Methanococcus voltae: one gene and its partners. The main gene of each other region encodes a partner of the protein of the gene in region 3 in a complex. Links are inferred from orthologs where the notes say so. Each region holds a gene or a part of one and is shown on either strand. Other genes may lie near its edges.

Region 1 (2,695 bases), on a different replicon or contig from region 3:
CACGACGGTGATGCCGACAGAATGATAGCAATTGACGAAAAAGGACGTATAACGGATTTTGATAAACTTTTAACCGCATATTCTCGATTTATTGTAGAAACAACGGATACAAACAGCATAATTACAACAATTGATGCATCTATTGCACTCGATGAATATGTAAACGCTAATTCAAAAGGTAAATCTATAAAAATTATGCGTACAAAAGTTGGAGACGTTGCTGTATCGAATAAAATTAAAGAATTAGCTAAAAACGGGGAAGATGTTCAATTTGGGGGAGAACCTTCCGGTACTTGGATACACAGTGGAATACATATGACCCCTGACGGGATATTGTCCGGTTTAAGACTTTTGGAAATGATGGAGCACTTTAATAAAAAATTATGTGACATAATGGATGAAATACCCGCTTATGATAATATGCGTGAAAAAATAAGTTGTAGTGATGATAAAAAAAGCGAAGTAATGCAAAAAGTTGCAAAAGAAGGCGAAAAATTGTTTAACTGTGTACCAAATACCCTTGACGGTGCAAGGTTTGACCTCGAAGATAAAGATGCTTGGGTTTTAATTAGACCGTCCGGCACTGAGCCTTACATTCGAATTAGGGTAGAAGCAAAGGATGAAAAAGTTGCAAAAGAGTTATTTAATCAATCAAAAGAGTTATTGGATAATTTTTTAAATTAAAATAATAAAAATAATAAAAATAATAAAATAATAAAATAATAAAATAATAATAAAATAATAAGAAGAATATACTATTAAAATCGATTAAAAACATTTTTTTGATTTATATAATTTATTTTCTTAAATATATGTAGAGTATTGATAAATACCAATTAATACCATTATTTATTTTTAATTATTTCTAATTATTACTATTTTTTAACTTTTTGACCGTAAATATTATATACTATTGTATAGTATAGTAGTGTACCACTCTTTTAATAATACCATGATGATACGAGTGGGTGCCATCCGGATAAAAAAAATTTTTTTAAATAGTGAAGGAGGTCATAATATGGCTGTTTATGTAAAATTTGAAGTACCACAAGAATTAGAAGAGAAAACTGCTGAAGTAGTTTCCAAAGCTACTATGATTAAAAAAGGAGCTAACGAAGTAACCAAAGCAGTAGAAAGAAGTAGAGCAAAATTAGTAGTAGTTGCTAAAGATGTTCAACCTGAAGAAATCGTAGCACACATCCCTGCTATCTGTGAAGAAAAAGGTATCGCATACACATATTGCGCTACAAAAGAAGATTTAGGAAAAGCTGCAAACTTAGAAGTTCCTACATCAGCAATTGCTATTATCGAAACCGAAGATGCTGAAGGATTAAACGAGTTAGTTGAAAAAGTTAACGCTTTAAAAGCATAATTTAATTAATTTAATTTAATTTAATTTAGATTTGCTTTATGAATTTATCTATATTAATTAGAAACACGAAGCATAAGCACAAATTAGGTGATTAGCAATGGCTGATGAAATGGTATACAAAGAGGCAGTAGCTGCTGAAATCATTCAAGTAAATGGTAAAACAGGAGTTACTGGCGAAATTTTCCAAGTAAGATGTAAAATCTTAGGTGGAAAAGACAATGGTAGAATTTTAACAAGAAACGTTAAAGGTCCAGTTAAACTCGGCGATATTATTATGTTAAGAGAAACCGAGAGAGAAGCAAAACCTTTAGGAAAAAGAAGAAGATAAGTGGATAACAATCCTAACATATTCTTATAATCGGATATCATACAGTAGTTAAACTATAAACATTAAATATTTTTAATATGTTTACCAATTGTTTATGTTCAATTACTGACAATTCCGACTTGGTGATGAAAATGGAATGGAAAACATGTAGCTTTTGTGAAGGTGAAATTGAACCAGGATGCGGAAAAAAATACGTTAAAAAAGATGGTTCAATTATGCACTTTTGCTCATCAAAATGTGAAAAAAACTTCAAACTCGGTAGAGTAGGAAGAAGATTAAGATGGACAAACATCTTCAGAAGAATAACAAAAGGACAACAATAAATTTAATAATTTAAGTTAAATAATTAAGTTAATATTAAGTTAAATAACTATATTAAATAACTAAATTAATTTAAATTTAAATTATTATTTTCCTTTTATTAATACTAATAATATTAGTAATATTAGTAATATTTAATATTGTTAATATTTTACAGATATGATATCATATATCTAAATGGATGGTTCGTATGATTATATCGAATGAATATTATTTTTTATTGATTAATCTTGATAATTAACCTCTGTTAAGTTAAAAATCTTTAACACTCGTTAAAATTAAGAATTTTTCAGTTATTTTTACAATTTATATATAATTTATAATCTTTAACCCTATAAACGTTATTTAATCAATTCATAAAATAAAAAAGGTAATTTAATGTCTTCATCTAATTTAAAAGGAATTCTTTATGTTTTATTGGCTTCAGGCTCTTATGGTATGGTGCCTTATTTCGCACTAATCGCTTTTGATGGCGGTTCTAATGCTACAACGGTTATATTGTTCAGATTTTTAATTGCAGCCATTTTTTTGGGCGCATACTTAAATATAAAAAAAGTGGATAAAAAAATAACTACAACCAAAATATTTGATATAGCACTTTATGGAGCGTTATTTTATGTAGCTGCGGCTTTATCATTAGTTATGGCATATTATTACATACCAACAGGTGCCGC
Region 2 (2,943 bases), on a different replicon or contig from region 3:
AAGGCGAAAAATTGTTTAACTGTGTACCAAATACCCTTGACGGTGCAAGGTTTGACCTCGAAGATAAAGATGCTTGGGTTTTAATTAGACCGTCCGGCACTGAGCCTTACATTCGAATTAGGGTAGAAGCAAAGGATGAAAAAGTTGCAAAAGAGTTATTTAATCAATCAAAAGAGTTATTGGATAATTTTTTAAATTAAAATAATAAAAATAATAAAAATAATAAAATAATAAAATAATAAAATAATAATAAAATAATAAGAAGAATATACTATTAAAATCGATTAAAAACATTTTTTTGATTTATATAATTTATTTTCTTAAATATATGTAGAGTATTGATAAATACCAATTAATACCATTATTTATTTTTAATTATTTCTAATTATTACTATTTTTTAACTTTTTGACCGTAAATATTATATACTATTGTATAGTATAGTAGTGTACCACTCTTTTAATAATACCATGATGATACGAGTGGGTGCCATCCGGATAAAAAAAATTTTTTTAAATAGTGAAGGAGGTCATAATATGGCTGTTTATGTAAAATTTGAAGTACCACAAGAATTAGAAGAGAAAACTGCTGAAGTAGTTTCCAAAGCTACTATGATTAAAAAAGGAGCTAACGAAGTAACCAAAGCAGTAGAAAGAAGTAGAGCAAAATTAGTAGTAGTTGCTAAAGATGTTCAACCTGAAGAAATCGTAGCACACATCCCTGCTATCTGTGAAGAAAAAGGTATCGCATACACATATTGCGCTACAAAAGAAGATTTAGGAAAAGCTGCAAACTTAGAAGTTCCTACATCAGCAATTGCTATTATCGAAACCGAAGATGCTGAAGGATTAAACGAGTTAGTTGAAAAAGTTAACGCTTTAAAAGCATAATTTAATTAATTTAATTTAATTTAATTTAGATTTGCTTTATGAATTTATCTATATTAATTAGAAACACGAAGCATAAGCACAAATTAGGTGATTAGCAATGGCTGATGAAATGGTATACAAAGAGGCAGTAGCTGCTGAAATCATTCAAGTAAATGGTAAAACAGGAGTTACTGGCGAAATTTTCCAAGTAAGATGTAAAATCTTAGGTGGAAAAGACAATGGTAGAATTTTAACAAGAAACGTTAAAGGTCCAGTTAAACTCGGCGATATTATTATGTTAAGAGAAACCGAGAGAGAAGCAAAACCTTTAGGAAAAAGAAGAAGATAAGTGGATAACAATCCTAACATATTCTTATAATCGGATATCATACAGTAGTTAAACTATAAACATTAAATATTTTTAATATGTTTACCAATTGTTTATGTTCAATTACTGACAATTCCGACTTGGTGATGAAAATGGAATGGAAAACATGTAGCTTTTGTGAAGGTGAAATTGAACCAGGATGCGGAAAAAAATACGTTAAAAAAGATGGTTCAATTATGCACTTTTGCTCATCAAAATGTGAAAAAAACTTCAAACTCGGTAGAGTAGGAAGAAGATTAAGATGGACAAACATCTTCAGAAGAATAACAAAAGGACAACAATAAATTTAATAATTTAAGTTAAATAATTAAGTTAATATTAAGTTAAATAACTATATTAAATAACTAAATTAATTTAAATTTAAATTATTATTTTCCTTTTATTAATACTAATAATATTAGTAATATTAGTAATATTTAATATTGTTAATATTTTACAGATATGATATCATATATCTAAATGGATGGTTCGTATGATTATATCGAATGAATATTATTTTTTATTGATTAATCTTGATAATTAACCTCTGTTAAGTTAAAAATCTTTAACACTCGTTAAAATTAAGAATTTTTCAGTTATTTTTACAATTTATATATAATTTATAATCTTTAACCCTATAAACGTTATTTAATCAATTCATAAAATAAAAAAGGTAATTTAATGTCTTCATCTAATTTAAAAGGAATTCTTTATGTTTTATTGGCTTCAGGCTCTTATGGTATGGTGCCTTATTTCGCACTAATCGCTTTTGATGGCGGTTCTAATGCTACAACGGTTATATTGTTCAGATTTTTAATTGCAGCCATTTTTTTGGGCGCATACTTAAATATAAAAAAAGTGGATAAAAAAATAACTACAACCAAAATATTTGATATAGCACTTTATGGAGCGTTATTTTATGTAGCTGCGGCTTTATCATTAGTTATGGCATATTATTACATACCAACAGGTGCCGCAACAGTTTTACACTTTGTTTACCCCGCTTCTGTTGTAATAATTATGGTGGCGTTATTTAAAGAAAAAGTAATCGCTGAAAAGATATTTTGCCTTTTACTTTCTATAATCGGTGTAGTATTATTAGCAAATGGCGAGGGTGGAATTTTAAACCCTTACGGGATATTTTTAGGTTTAATATCTGGAGTATTGTATGCGGTGTACATTGTAGCAGCAGGGCAAGGTAAATTAACGTGTTCAGATGCTATTGTATCATCTTATTACTTAACGGTTTCAGCATCTGCAATTCTTTTGATATATGGATTCCTTACAAATGGAATTGCACTAAATTTAACACCTATGGCTTGGGGTGCTATGGCATTTATAGCAATATTTTCAACTGCAATCTCTTTAATATTGTTCTTAAGGGGTGTAGGACAAATAGGAGCTTCTAACGCAGCTATATTAAGTACTATGGAGCCAATTGTGAGTGTAGTTATTGGAGTTTTACTATTGGGTGAATCTTTAAATATTTCAATGATTTCAGGTACCTTTTTGGTTTTAATGTCTGTAGGTTTGTTAACCTATTCTGAAAAACGAAAGAGTAAAATTAAATAATTTCTATAAAATATTTTTATACTATAATTACTTATTAATTTTAAATAATTCTAAATTACTTAAATTAAATTAAATTAAGTTAATATATTATTAAATTAACTTAAAATTTCAAAAGGTAAAACTATGCACTATTTTTC
Region 3 (3,017 bases):
TGATGCAGTAACAGTCTGCCAAAAGTCAAACAATGCGGGAATTTCCGAACCGCCAGTATAAACATCTATTGTACCCAATATGAAATATAATAGAAGTACAATTCCTGTCCAGTAGAGTTTACCTTTAAATGATATATCCCTATCAGGTCTCTTAACTTCCGGTATATATTCTAAAACGGGTCTTATTTTTTGAAGAAATGATTCCAAAATATCACCCAATATGATACATATTGTAAATTTGTGAGATTTAAAACTATAAGCTTAAAAATTATATACAACATTCGTACATTATTATGCCTACAATATATTAAATTACAATACGGGTTTTATTTATGATTTTAATTATAAATTATGTATTCATAGATTAATAGTTTATAATCTATGGATTTAGTTGTATAATCTCCTAATTACATCAACATACAATTACATAGTATATTAATATAACGATTTAAATCTAAATTAATTACCAAATATTATTAAAAATATTAACTTATTTTTAACTATTACAAACACTATAAACAAGAATATTAGATTTAAACCTTTTAAAAGAGTATTCACTAAATTTAAAGTTGATAATACACTTATTTTTTAAATTAAATGGTAAATATCTACAAATTCCATAAAATACTTTTTTAGCGATACTTTTCAAAAAAAGCTTTTTTTCATAGATTTTTGCATAGTATTCACTATCATAAAAAATAAAAGCCAAAAGAAGAATTATTTGAATGCTAATTCTAATTTTATGGTTGTTATTCTTAAAATTTTTAAGAATAAAACGTTTTTCAGAATTATAATTCAACAGCTTCTCCCCCTGCTGCTTCTAATTTTGCAACTGCATTTTCTGAAAATTCTACTGCTGAAACTGCCATAGCTAATGAAATTCTACCTTTACCGAGTATTTTATCAAAACCTAAAGCTGCTGCATCTACAACGATTTTGTCGCCGTCTTTTTCGAATGCGTCAATGTTGCTTAAAACATATTCTTGGAGTTCTCCAACGTTGATTGTTTTCAAATCTTTGATAAGGCTTGCGTGTCTTACAAATCCACTTCTTCCGAAGTAGTCAGGGTTGAATTTACAGATGCTTAACCATTTATGTTTCTGAACACCTGCGTTACCTCTACCCCCTCTGTGACCTGCGCCTCTATGCTTTTTAGCTTCTCCATAACCGCAAGTTCTGGAGCCTCTTAATTTAGTAATTTTTTTACTTTTTCTAATCATTAAGACCACCTTAAATTACAAATCTAACTATAACTTAAAAAAGTTAATTACATCATCTTTATAATTAAATCGTTTATTTTTCCAGCTCTGTAACCTAAGGCTCCACCTACTGAAAATGGCCTTTTGATTCCTTCTTTGTCATATCCTTTTCTTGGAGGGTGTAATCTGAATACAGGTTTTACTTCTGTATCTTTTAACTTGATTTCGCCAGCCATAACTTTTTCAGCGAATTCTGAAACTGATAAATCTGTAGATTCTTTAACAATTTCTTCACTTACTCTGTTATTGCCTGCTAATCTTCCTCTTTTCAAGATTAACTTTTCAAAGGTTTCGTTGTCAATTTCACCGTAGGTTACGAAATCCTTAACCTTTTTAACCATTCCAATGTAGTGTTCATTTTCTGGAACGATTACACAGTGGTTTACCTTGTGGAGTCTTAACATTTTTAATGTATCAGCGATGTCTCTTTTTACGCCAACGCTTCCTCTTACTCTAATAACTGCGTAAGCCATGTTTTCACCATTGACCTTTTTATAGGCATTATATGAATTATCCGCTAAATTTTAAAATAAATTCAACCAAATATCATATAATTTATTGATATATTTAATAAAAATTAATTATTACACCAAGTATAATAATTAATTTATCGTTTTTAGATTATCGAGCTAATTAGTAAACTTTACCTTCTTTAAGACCTAATTTAGCCTTTTGAGCAGGTAAACATTTTACAAAGTTTAAGTTGTTTAAAGAATCAAATACAGCTAATGCAAAGTTGTATGTTGTTCTTGTGTCTCCGAATGTTTTTGTCCAAACATCTTTAACACCAGCAAGTCCTAAAACTGACTTAGCAACATTACCTGCAACTAAACCTACACCTCTCGGTGCTGGTATGATTTGAACTTTAACACTACCGCAATTACCGTCTGCTGTGAATGGAATTGAGTGTGGTCCACCGCAACCGCATTCCCACGAACCGCAACCTACTCTAACTCTAATGAGTGATAATTTTGCGTGTGCGATAGCTTTTCTAATAGCTGGGCCAACTTCTTTAGCTTTACCCATGCCTACTCCAACGTAGCCGTTTTTGTTTCCAACTACTGCTGTAGCTCTGTATCTTGCCCTTCTTCCTGACTTGTGCATTCTTTGAACTAATTTAACGTCCAAAACTTGCTCTTCAAGTTCAGGTAAAAGTACATCAACAATCTCTGGTTCAAGTATAGGAGTACCTTTATCGATGATTTCGTCGATTGAGGTAATTTGCCCTTCCTTTACTAACCTACCAACTTGAGTTTTTGGTTCCCAAGCATCGGTGTTAAATCTTCTTTTTTCAGCCATTTTATCACCTTACAAGCTAAGGATTTTTTCTTTTATTTCTTCAAAGTGTGCTGGCAAATCTTCAGGGTTTAAACCTTTTTCTAAGTACTTTGAGAATTGTTTCTTGTAAGCGTCTTCGTCTTCAGCTTTTAAAACTTTTGCATATTCAGCGATGTGAGCACCTGAAAGTCTTTCCTCATTACCGATGATTTCATCACCGTGTGGAATTTCTAAGCCTGCATCAAGAGCACCTTTTAAAACTGCGAATATTGCAGCTCCTTTTGTAGCTCTGTGTAAACCTTTATCGAGTACTGCTTCTTCAACGCCTTCTTTTACAGCTTTTTTACCAATCAATAAACCTGTTAAGTACGCTGTTGGTAAATTACCACAGTGTCCTTTATATCCTAATTTAACAAGCTCTTTTGAATGTGCTGAAGCTAATATGATATCTCCTTTCTCATCGTAAGCTACTATTTGAGC

The links. Proteins that work in one complex are often made in the same cells at the same time.
Region 1: J3E06_RS00855 (region 3) and rpl7ae share a complex: the UniProt entries of both Methanocaldococcus jannaschii proteins name them as parts of the 50S ribosomal subunit. The link is inferred for Methanococcus voltae from one-to-one orthologs.
Region 2: J3E06_RS00855 (region 3) and J3E06_RS06320 share a complex: the UniProt entries of both Methanocaldococcus jannaschii proteins name them as parts of the 50S ribosomal subunit. The link is inferred for Methanococcus voltae from one-to-one orthologs.

The regions. Positions count from the first base shown.
Region 1 is NZ_JANUCR010000004.1:212,580-215,274, forward strand. It holds rpl7ae (50S ribosomal protein L7Ae), read left to right. Parts: upstream 1-1,018; coding sequence 1,019-1,372; downstream 1,373-2,695. Other genes in the region: glmM (phosphoglucosamine mutase), read left to right, coding at 1-684; J3E06_RS06315 (30S ribosomal protein S28e), read left to right, coding at 1,470-1,700; J3E06_RS06320 (50S ribosomal protein L24e), read left to right, coding at 1,832-2,023; J3E06_RS06325 (DMT family transporter), read left to right, coding at 2,400-2,695. UniProt on the Methanocaldococcus jannaschii protein: Multifunctional RNA-binding protein that recognizes the K-turn motif in ribosomal RNA, the RNA component of RNase P, box H/ACA, box C/D and box C'/D' sRNAs.
Region 2 is NZ_JANUCR010000004.1:213,064-216,006, forward strand. It holds J3E06_RS06320 (50S ribosomal protein L24e), read left to right. Parts: upstream 1-1,347; coding sequence 1,348-1,539; downstream 1,540-2,943. Other genes in the region: glmM (phosphoglucosamine mutase), read left to right, coding at 1-200; rpl7ae (50S ribosomal protein L7Ae), read left to right, coding at 535-888; J3E06_RS06315 (30S ribosomal protein S28e), read left to right, coding at 986-1,216; J3E06_RS06325 (DMT family transporter), read left to right, coding at 1,916-2,806; J3E06_RS06330 (class I SAM-dependent methyltransferase), read left to right, coding at 2,930-2,943. UniProt on the Methanocaldococcus jannaschii protein: Binds to the 23S rRNA.
Region 3 is NZ_JANUCR010000001.1:205,632-208,648, forward strand. The notes cover bases 1-2,738. They hold J3E06_RS00855 (50S ribosomal protein L30), read right to left. Parts: upstream 1,733-2,738; coding sequence 1,268-1,732; downstream 1-1,267. Other genes in these bases: secY (preprotein translocase subunit SecY), read right to left, coding at 1-207; J3E06_RS00850 (uL15 family ribosomal protein), read right to left, coding at 789-1,220; J3E06_RS00860 (30S ribosomal protein S5), read right to left, coding at 1,893-2,558; J3E06_RS00865 (50S ribosomal protein L18), read right to left, coding at 2,568-2,738. Outside these bases: more of J3E06_RS00865, read right to left, coding at 2,739-3,017.